DNA from 3 places in the Cupriavidus sp. 05N39 genome. Region 2 is predicted to be linked to each of the others. Evidence: predicted binding sites of a transcription regulator. Region 2 holds the regulator's gene; each other region holds the start of a gene.
What was found. The regulator FNR, encoded in region 2, switches genes on or off when oxygen is low (the NO sensors DNR and NnrR bind a similar motif). The targets are predictions, from matches to a motif close to TTGATNNNNATCAA.
Positions count from the first base shown of each region.

Region 1: AC1DN0_RS02565 (fatty acid desaturase) is a predicted target of FNR. The motif match lies at 2,581-2,594, and genes of this name have one in related genera.
Region 3: hemN (oxygen-independent coproporphyrinogen III oxidase) is a predicted target of FNR. The motif match lies at 2,016-2,029, and genes of this name have one in related genera.

Region 1 is NZ_JBFTNE010000003.1:151,585-155,370, forward strand. It holds gene xdhC (xanthine dehydrogenase accessory protein XdhC) at 1-99, shown strand, start outside; gene AC1DN0_RS02555 (adenosine deaminase) at 96-1,142, shown strand; gene guaD (guanine deaminase) at 1,205-2,536, shown strand; gene AC1DN0_RS02565 (fatty acid desaturase) at 2,713-3,786, shown strand, end outside.
Region 2 is NZ_JBFTNE010000129.1:82-3,222, reverse strand. It holds gene scpB (SMC-Scp complex subunit ScpB) at 1-331, opposite strand, end outside; gene AC1DN0_RS36070 (sulfite exporter TauE/SafE family protein) at 918-1,676, opposite strand; gene fnr (fumarate/nitrate reduction transcriptional regulator Fnr) at 1,963-2,688, shown strand; gene AC1DN0_RS36060 (hypothetical protein) at 2,850-3,095, opposite strand.
Region 3 is NZ_JBFTNE010000002.1:50,206-53,991, forward strand. It holds gene AC1DN0_RS01165 (ATP-binding protein) at 1-681, shown strand, start outside; gene AC1DN0_RS01170 (ABC transporter substrate-binding protein) at 710-1,861, opposite strand; gene hemN (oxygen-independent coproporphyrinogen III oxidase) at 2,257-3,690, shown strand.

The DNA.
Region 1 (3,786 bases), on a different contig from region 2:
CGCGACCAGCGTCTCGCCCATCTGGGCGCGCTGAGCGCCAACCGCGGCGGCCAGGCGGCGAACACGACGCAAACCAAGACCGCAAAAGGAACCCCATGACGCTCGATGCCGCGCTCGCAGACCGTATCCGCCTGACGCCCAAGGCAGAACTGCACGTCCATATCGAAGGCACGCTCGAGCCCGAGCTGATCTTCCGGCTGGCCCAGCACAACAAGGTCAAGCTGCCGTATGCCAGCGTGGAATCCCTGCGCGAAGCCTACGCCTTCACCGACCTGCAATCCTTCCTTGACATTTACTACGCCGGCGCCAGCGTGCTGCTGACCGAGGACGATTTCTTCGACATGACGATGGCCTACGTGCAGCGCGCCGTAGCCGACAACGTGCGCCACGCCGAGATCTTCTTCGACCCGCAGACCCACACCGCGCGCGGCGTGCCCATCGGCGTGGTGATCGACGGCATCTCCGACGCGCTGGCCCAGGCCCGCACCCAGTTCGATTTCTCCAGCAGCCTGATCCTCTGCTTCCTGCGCCACCTGTCCGAGGAAGACGCCTTCGCCACGCTGGAAGCGGCGCTGCCCTACCGCGACCGTTTCGTCGGCGTGGGCCTGGATTCCTCCGAGCAGGGCAACCCGCCGGAGAAGTTCGCCCGCGTCTTCGCCCGCGCCCGCGAGCTGGGCCTGCGGCTGGTGGCGCACGCCGGCGAGGAAGGCCCGGCGCAGTATGTCACGGACGCGCTCGACATCCTCAAGGTGGAACGCATCGACCACGGCGTGCGCGCCATCGACGACCCCGCCCTGGTGGCGCGGCTGGCCCGCGAGCGCGTGGCGCTGACGGTGTGCCCGCTGTCCAACCAGAAGCTCAAGGTCTATCCCGACCTGCGCGACCACTCGCTGCACCGCCTGCTGGAAGCCGGCGTGCTGGTCACGCTGCACTCCGACGACCCCGCCTATTTCGGCGGCTATATGAACGCCAACTGGGAAGCCACCTTCGAAGCCCTGCCGCTGACCGCGGACGACGGCCACAAGCTGGCGCGCAATAGTTTCGAGGCGTCCTTCCTGCCCGCCACGCAGAAGGCCGCCTTCCTCGCCGAAGTCGACCACTTCTGGCAATCCCCCCTGCCCGCGACGGCCTCCACGGCCTGAGCGCGGTTCACACCAAGATGCCGGCGCGCCACGCGCGCGCCGGCGCATGACGAGACATCGCTATGACGACCACGCCCCCCAACCCGTCCATCACCCGCGCCATCCGTGGCCGCGTGCTGCACTTCCTGCGCGATCCGCAGTTTCATGACGACGCGTATCAGTATTGGGAAGACGGGGTGCTGGTTGTCACCGCCGGGCATGTCGCCGCGGTCGGCGACTACGCCGAGCTGGCCGCGCAGATCCCGGCCGGCGCCGAAGTGATCGACCGCCGCGGCAAGCTGATCGTGCCCGGTTTTATCGACACCCACGTGCATTACCCGCAGACCGACATCATCGCCTCGCCCTCGCCCGGCCTGCTGCACTGGCTGGAAACCTACACCTTCCCCGAGGAGCGCCGCTTCGCCGAGCCGGAGTACGCTGCGGCGGTGGCAGGCTTCTTTGCCGACGAGCTGCTGCGCAACGGCACCACCAGCGCCGTGGCCTGGAGCACCGTGCACACGGCCTCGGCCGACGCGCTGTTCGCCGAAGCGGACCGGCGCAACCTGCGCCTGGTGACCGGCAAGGTGCTGATGGACCGCAACTGCCCCGAATTCCTGCGCGACACCGCCGAGTCCGGCGCGCGCGATTCGGCTGACCTGATCTCGCGCTGGCACGGCAAGAACCGCCTGTCGTACGCGATCACGCCGCGCTTCGCGCCGACCTCCAGCGAGGCGCAACTGGCTGCCTGCGGCGAACTGGCCAAGGCCTATCCCGACGCCTATATCCAGACCCATGTGGCGGAAAACCGCGACGAAGTGAAGTGGGTTGCCGAACTGTTCCCGCAGGCGCGCAGCTATCTCGATATCTACGATCACTACGGCCTGCTGCGTCCGGGCGCGTTCTACGGCCACGCCATCTACCTCGACCAGGACGACCGCAAGCGCCTGGCCGACAGTGGCGCCGCGGTGGCGCACTGCCCCACCTCCAACCTGTTCCTGGGCAGCGGCTTCTACGACTTCCACCAGTCCGACGCCTATCGCCTCAACGTGACGCTGGCCACCGACGTGGGCGGCGGCACCTCGTTCTCGATGCTGCGCACCATGAATGCCGCGCACAAGGTGGCGCGCATGGGCGGCTATCACCTCACCGCGCTGCGCATGTTCTACCTGGCCACCCGCGCCGCCGCCGATGCGCTGGGCTGGAGCGAGCGCGTGGGCAGCTTCACGCCGGGCTGCGAGGCCGACTTCATCGTGCTCGATCCGCAGGCCACGCCGCTGATCGCCCGCCGCAGCGAGCGCTCGGAGACGCTGGAAGAGCAACTGTTCGCCTTCGCCATGCTGGGCGACGATCGTGTGATCGATGAGGTCTATGTGATGGGCGAGCCGGCAAGCGCGTCGGCCTCCGTCGCGCATTAATCATCACTTTCCACCGGGAAGCACCGGGTCCTGGCCACGCCGGCTTGACCCGGATCAACACCCCTGTCACGCAATCCTTCTAAGCTGTCACACCGTCGGCCCCCTGTGGCCGTGCATCGCCAGTCCCGGGCACAGCCAGGTGCCCGACCCCGCGTTCGACAACTGAAGGTTTTTGAATGATTGCCACGCAGCAAGCCCCCTTTCCGGAGCCGATTTCCCCTGAAGCGCCCCTGCCCTCGCGCAAGATCATCCGCGGCTGGCTGATCCCGCTGGGTCAGCGCAGCACCTCGCGCGCGCTGGCGCTGTTCGCGCTGGATACGGCGCTGTTCGTGGCCGCGCTGGCCGGGGTGGTGATGTTCTCCCACTGGCTCGCCAAGCTGGCGGCGGGCGTGCTGACCGGCATCATCATCGCCCGCCTGTTCATCATCGGCCACGATGCCTGCCACCAGAGCCTGACGCCCCGGCGCGGCCTCAACAAATGGCTGGGGCGGCTGACCTTCCTGCCGTCGCTCACGCCCTACAGCCTGTGGGAAGTCGGCCATAACGTGGTCCACCACGGCTATTCCAACCTCAAGGGCTTCGACTTCGTCTGGGCACCCTACTCGCTCGAGGAATTCCAGACGCTGCCGCGCTGGCGCCGCGCGCTGGAGCGCGTCTACCGCAACGGCTTCGGCGCGGGCCTGTACTACCTGGTCGAGATCTGGTGGTTCAAGATGTTCTTCCCCAGCCGCCGCCAGATGCCCACGCGCCGTGCTGTCTTCATGTGGGACTGCACGCTGGTGGCGATCTTCGGCGCCGCCTGGATCGGCGCGCTGGCCTGGCTGGCGGTGGCCAGCGGCCAGTCGGTCGCGCTGCTGGTGGGCCTGGGCTTCGTCGTGCCCTTCCTGGTATGGAATTTCACCGTGGGCTTCGTGCTCTATGTGCACCACACCCATACCAGCGTGGCCTGGTACGAGACCAAGACCATGTGGGCACGCGCCCAGCCTTTCGTCTCCACCACCGTGCACCTGCGCTTCCGCTACGGCATCGGCGCGGCCCTGCATCACATCATGGAGCACACCGCCCATCACGTTGACATGAGCGTGCCGCTGTACCGCCTCAAGCGCGCGCAGGCGCTGCTCGAACACGCGCTGCCGGGCCGCATCATCATCCAGAACTTCACCTGGCGCTGGTACTTCCAGACCGCGCGCCGCTGCAAGCTGTACGACTTCAAGGCGCTGTGCTGGACGGACTTCCGGGGCCGGCAGACC
Region 2 (3,141 bases):
CCTCGATATCGCCCCGGGTGACCGGCTGCCGGTAGGCGATGATCGCCAGCGTCTCCATGACCGCGCGGGAATATTTCGGCGGCTTTTCAGGATTCAGCCGGTCCAGGTATTCGCGCATGACGGGGCGGCTCTGAAAGCGCCAGCCGCTGGCCAGCGCCACGAGTTCCACGCCGCGCTGCTCCCAGTCGCGGCGCAACTCTTCCAGCAGCACCCGAATGGTGTCGGCACCGACGTCGTCGGCAAAAAGCCGGCGCAAGTCATTGACGCGCAAGGGTTCCTGCGCACAAATCAGCGCGGTCTCGAGGACGATCTTCGCCTCTTGGGTATTCATGTGATTGCGTGCAGCCTGTCTTTGCACCTGCGCCCCGGACAAACCCGGACGCACTGGAGATTGCGGGTTCAGCGGTTGGAATTGCCACCGCCATCTGACCGCGCAGCCAACCACAATGCTTGATGCATGCAGTCGTGCGCTTTCTTTTTTGCATCGGGTGCCGGACCTGCCCGGCAGGAGATCGCCCGGCCACCGGCTTTACCTGCCGGTCGACGGAGCCCTTGCGTCGCGCCTTCCCCCTGATGTGGCGGACCTGTCCGGCACGACGTCCGTCGCTCCGGGTGCAAGAAAAATACGGATATCGGGCCTGCTTGGCCTATTTCACCCCGCCCTGCCGTGGCTGGTCTTTTGAACCAAATAATCTTTTGAACCGGACGGCGGATTGGGAACGGTCCCTGGCGGTAATACGTGCTGGAGGGTTCCTGGCATGCATCCCCGAGTGCGAATGCTACCTGACGATGCCACGATGAAATACGCTGCGCGATATCGCTGTTCTTGCGATTGTATGGCATTCCCTGGCAAACCTGCAACCGATTCACACAGGCATCTGCCCGACAAAGTGCGTAATGCGCCATGAAGCGGCGTATCAGAAGACCAGACAGAAGCCGTGCGCGGCCAGCGTCTCTGGCAAAAGCAGCGCGCGCGCCACCCCGACGACACCAAAGGCAGCCACTGCCAAACCGGCAAGGGTACGTACCGCCGGGCGGCGCGACCACTGCCTGAGGTAGCCGGACAGGCCCGAGATAACCAACAGGTTTGGCAAAGTGCCCAGTCCGAACACGGCCATCACCAGCGCACCCGAAGGGGCGTTCCCGGCCAGCAGCGCCATCGCCAGGGCGCCATAGACCATGCCGCATGGTACCAGCCCCCAGGCCAGCCCCATGCCGTAGCGGCGCAGCAGCCGCCCCTGTGGCAGGCCCAAGGGCGCCAGGCGCACGCCCACGGCGGCAAGAAAACGGAGCAAACCGCCAGCGCCGCGCGCGGCAAACCGCTCCAGCCAGCCAGCCCCCACGGCGCGCCCACGCAACATCCATAATCCCGACATCACCAGCATCATGCTGCCGATTCCGAACAGCCAGCGCTGCAGCGGCAAGTACTGGGCCTTCCACACACCGGCGCCCAGGGTACCCAGCAAGGCGCCCAACAGCGCATACATGCTCAGCCGCCCGGCATGCATCACCAGGAGTTCGAGCAGCCAGTGGCCTGGCCGGCGCAGGATGGTGGCCGGCACACGGGCCGTGCCGCCTTGCTCGGCCGCAAGCGCAATGCCGCCACACATGGCCGCGCAATGCACACCACCTAGCAAAGCCAGGGTAAAAACGCTGAAGAGCACGCCTACGGTCAACTTCTCCTCCCAATCACATCGCCTGGCGCGGTAAAATGCGCCCTACGCGCCCCCGCGACTCCAAGAGGCGCTATCAACATGAAGCCCAGCGCCCGCGCACATCCGCGCAATCGCAAATCATGACGACGGGCACGGCAGGCGGCGCCACGCAGATGGCAGGCCCCGCCAGACCCGCGCCAGGCTAATGTGGATAGCGCTTCCAACCGACAGCTCTCAACGTCAAGCTTTCAACTCAATGCGCCTGCCACACGCGCTTGAGTGATTGCGCTAAACCGACAGGCCCCAATTGCTAACATCCATTCCCATTACCGAGATGTCGCCCCGCTGCTCCACTTGCTCGCTGGGACAGCTCTGCCTGCCCGTCGGCATGTCGCAGCAGGACCTCGAAAAAATGGATTCGCTGGTGCAGGAGCGCGTGCGCGTACGCAAGGGCGAGACCCTGTACCGCCTCGGCGATCCGCTCACCGCCGTCTATGCGATCCGCTTCGGCACGCTCAAAACCCACCTGACGATGGAAGATGGCCGCTCGCAGATCACGGGCTTCCACCTCCCCGGCGAAGTCGTCGGGCTCGACGGCCTTGGCGAAATGCAGCACGCGTCCGACGCCACCGCCCTTGAGGATACCGAAGTTTGCGTGGTGCGCTTCGGCGACCTCCAGTCGCTGTCCGGTGCGCTCCCGTCGTTGCAACATCAGTTCATGCGGCTGATGAGCAAGGAAATCTCGCAGGACCAGGTGATGCTGATCACGCTGGGCTCGATGCGCGCCGAAGAGCGGCTTGCCGCCTTCCTGATCAACCTTTCGGAGCGCCTTTCCGCGCGCGGCTATTCGGCCTCCGAGTTCGTGCTGCGCATGAGCCGCGAGGAGATCGGCAGCTACCTCGGGCTCAAGCTCGAAACCGTCAGCCGCCTGTTCTCCCGTTTTGCGGAAGCCGGGCTGATCCAGATCCGCCAGCGGCACGTCAAGCTGGTCGACATGACAGGCATCAAGCAGATCATCAACAAGTCCTGCTAGTCCGGCAGGCATCGACCGGCCGCGCGGAGTTTCCCGGCTCCCGCGGCATTGGCAGCCGCCTTGCCTTCCTTGCGTGGTGCCAATACCACGTCGCGCCGGCCTGGTCACGACACTCCTGCTCCGCCGCCCCCTGCCCCGCGGCGCGAAGACGCGCATCGCGCTCACTCCAGTTCGTCTGTCTCCGCCAGCCGCGTGGGCATGGTGTAAAGCGTCAGGCCGCTCGACAACGAACAAAGCACCCACGCGACCAGGAAGCCCACGGTGTAAACCGCCTCCCGCGACGCCTCGACCGGCTGTCCGAAGAAGCGCAGATCGCCGGGATCGACCATCGAAAACACCAGGGCGGTCGTCAGCCCGGCTACCAGGAAGCCGGGCCATAGCACCCACATCAGCCAGCGCAGTCTCATGGTCACCTCGCCTGCGCCGTGGCCGGCTCAGCCTGCCGCCCGATAC
Region 3 (3,786 bases), on a different contig from region 2:
GCCCGCGACGCCGCCAAGGCCTTCAACCATATGCAGCAGCGCATCCGCACCCAGCTGGCGCAGCAATCGCGTTTCCTGGCCGCGGTGTCCCACGACCTGCGCACGCCGCTGACACGCATGAGCCTGCGTATCGAAGGGGTCGACGACAATCAGGTGCGCTATCGCCTGCGCCAGGACCTCGCCGAGATGAACGGGCTGATCGATGCCACGCTGTATTACCTGCGCGAGCGCGACGGCGCCGCCGCGCCGCGCCAGCGGGTGGATGTGCATGCCCTGTTGCAGGCGGTGGTGGACGACGCCACGGAGATTGGACAGGACGTCAGCCTGTCCGGCGGCGCCGAGCCTTTGCTGGCCTATCCCGCCGAATTGCGCCGGGCCGTGGTCAACCTGGTGGAAAACGCGCACCGCTACGGCGGCAGCGCGCGCATCGCGCTGGCCGACAGCGCCGAGCGCGTGGTCATCGACGTCTGCGACGACGGCCCCGGCATTCCGCCGGAAGAAATGGCGCGCGTGCTGGAGCCGTTCTACCGGCTCGAATCCTCGCGCAACCGCGCCACCGGCGGGGTCGGCATGGGCCTGTCGATCGCCGCGGATATCGTCTCGCGCCACGGTGGCGAACTGAGCCTGGCCAACCGGCCGGAGGGCGGGCTGCGCGTGCGGATCGTGCTGCCGCGAGCCTGAGCGGCAGCTAGTGCGCGGCCGCTACCATTCAGCGGGCCGTTCCGCTGCCCATCGCCGCGAGCTGCACGTATTGAGAGCCGCGCGATCCGTGCGTGAAATCCAGCACGAAATCGCCCACATCGACGCGGGCCTGCAGGGCACGCCGCAGGTCGGCCGGCGTGGCGGCGCGCGGCGCGGACAACGCAGCCCGCACCAGCCAGGCCGCGCCGATGTAGCCAGCCAGCGTGGCGGGTGAAGCGGGCTCGTCCAGGAACTGCTTCATCCGGCCCACGTGCTCCTTGACCACGCGCAGGGTCAGGTCCTGCGGACCCGGCGCAATCTGCGTCAGCACGATGCCGCCGTTATAGCCGGCGCCGAGGATCTCGCGCGCCGCCAGCGGGTTGACCGCGGACAAGCCCACTAGGAAGCCGTACCACCCCCGCGCGGCCAGCGCACGGCCGAGATTGCCGTAGGCCAGCGTGTCGCCGGCCATGATCACCGCCGCCGGGCGCGCCGCGGCGATGCGCGACGCCGCCGCGCCGCTGTCGCTGCCCTTGCCGGCTTCCAGCGTCAGCGCTTGCAGGCCCGGCTCCTGCTCCAGCCGGCGCCGCCACGGCGTGCCTGCGGCCAGGCTTCCTGCAGCGAAATCCGGCGCCACGGCCAACACCAGCTGCTTGAGCCCGTAGCTGCGCAACTGGTGAATCGCCGCATCCAGTTCGGCGCGGTAGTCGGCCCGCGTGTACCAGACATGATCGGCCGCGAGCGACAGCCCCGATAAGGGCGCGACGATCTGCACGCCGCGCCGGGCCAGCTCGGGAGAGGCGGCCAGCACCGGCAACAAGGCGTCGCTGGGACCGAACAGGAGTTCGGCGCGCTCGCCGTCGACCAGCGACAGCGCCTGCGCGGTGGCCGCACGCGGATCGGTTTCGACTTCCCGCACCACGTGCACCACGCGCGGCTCGCGCGCGCCGGCGTTGGCCGCGTCGAACATGACCTTGGCGCCGGCCAGGTAGTCGCGCGCGAGATCGGCCTGCGCGCCGCCGCGATCCACCAGGTGGCCAATCACCAGCGGGCGTCGCGGGGGTGACTGCGCCAGTAACGTGGCGGGCGCCAGCAGAGCGCTGCCGAGGGCGGCCAGCAGGCGGCGGCGCGGCATTTGTGGCGCGCAATGCGCCTGCGCAATCAGGGGAGAAGCGTGCATGGGGGCCGAAGGGACGGATTGAGCTGGTGGATGGAAAGCCGGCAAGCGCGGGGCAGCCTATCCGGTCCAGGTGACGCTAGCATGACGCGGCGCACGCTGGTGACGGCCTGGCCGCTGGTGGCCGGCCAAGGGCCCTGGTGCCATGGGCCACGACTTGACGCCGGTCAACGCGCGCAGGAGCGGCCCCCACTACGATGAGCCATCCAATCCACCACGAAGGCCGCCCCATGGCTGATCTCGCCCGCGCCACCGCATCCGTCCCCGTTTCCATTGCCAGTCCGCCGAACACCTGCTCCGGCAATTGCGGCGCCGCCTGCAAGAGCAAGCAACTGGGCCGGGCCGCCTCGGCCCCGGACCGGCATGCCTTGTCGGACTTCCGCGAGCTGGCCGGCCGCATGGACATCAACGGCCCGCGCTACACCTCCTACCCCACGGCGGACCGCTTCCATGGCGGTTTTGGCGAGCAGGACTACCGGCAAGCACTGGCCGATTGCGCGGCCAGCGCTGGCGTGGATGCCGGCCGGCAGCCGCCCTTGTCGCTCTATGTGCATGTGCCGTTTTGCGAGAACATCTGCTACTACTGCGGCTGCAACAAGATCATTACCAAAGACCATCGCCGCAGCGCCCGCTATGTGGATTACCTGGCGCGCGAGATGGCGCTGGTAGCGCAACAACTCGGCGCGCGGCGCGAGGTGGTGCAATCGCACTGGGGCGGCGGTACGCCGACCTTCCTCGACCCGGCGGAGATGCGCCGCGTGATGGATGCCTTGCACCAGCATTTCAACCTGCTGCCCGAGGGCGAACACTCCATTGAGATCGACCCGCGCCGGATCGGCGACGCGCAGATGGCGCTGCTGGCCGAACTCGGCTTCAACCGCATCAGCCTGGGCGTGCAGGATTTCGACGCCGAGGTGCAGCAAGCGATCCACCGCGTGCAATCGCAGGCCGAAACCCGGGCAGTGGTCGACGCCGCGCGCCGGCTCGGCTTCCGCTCGGTCAGCATGGACCTGATCTACGGCCTGCCGCACCAGACCACGGCGCGCTTCGCCGCCACCGTGGAGCAAGTGCTGGCGATGCGCCCGGACCGGCTCTCCGTGTACAGCTATGCGCACCTGCCGCACGTGTTCAAGCCCCAGCGGCGCATCGACGAGCGCGCGCTGCCGGCGCCCGCTGAAAAACTCGACATCCTGGTCGGCACCATCGAACAGCTCACCGCCGCGGGCTATGTCTATATCGGCATGGATCATTTCGCGCTGCCGGACGACGCGCTGGCCGTGGCCCAGCGCGAGGGCCGGCTGCAGCGCAACTTTCAGGGCTATTCCACCCACGCCGGCCATGACCAGCTTGGATTTGGCGTCTCGTCGATCGGTGCGGTGGCGGGCCGCTATGTACAGAACGCGCGCACGCTGGACGATTATTACCGCGTGCTCGACGGCGGCGTGCTGCCGGTGATGCGCGGCTTCGCCATGCGCGATGAGGATCACTTGCGGCGTGAAGTCATCGGTGCGTTGATGTGCAACGGCGTGCTCGATATTGCAGCGGTGGAAGCCCGGCATCGCATCGACTTTGCCGCGCACTTCGCTGGCGAGATGGCGGACCTGGGGCGGCTCGCCGGGGAAGGCCTTGTGCGATGCGAGCCCGGCCGCATCGAAGTGACCCCGCTGGGCCGCTTGCTGGTGCGCCGGCTGGCGATGGTCTTCGACGGCTTCCTGCGTGAAGACGCGCGGCGGGCTGCGGACGCGGTGCCGGCAGTGGCACCAGCGGGAACCCCGGGCGCCGATGCAGGTACGCCGCTGCCGGCGCCACTGCGCTACTCGCGCGTGGTCTGAGCCACTGACGCCCGGCAGCAGGCAAACAAAAAGCCCGCGGCGAGCCGCGGGCTTTTTGTTCTCCGGGTCCGTTCCACCGCTTGCGCCGTGGTGGCC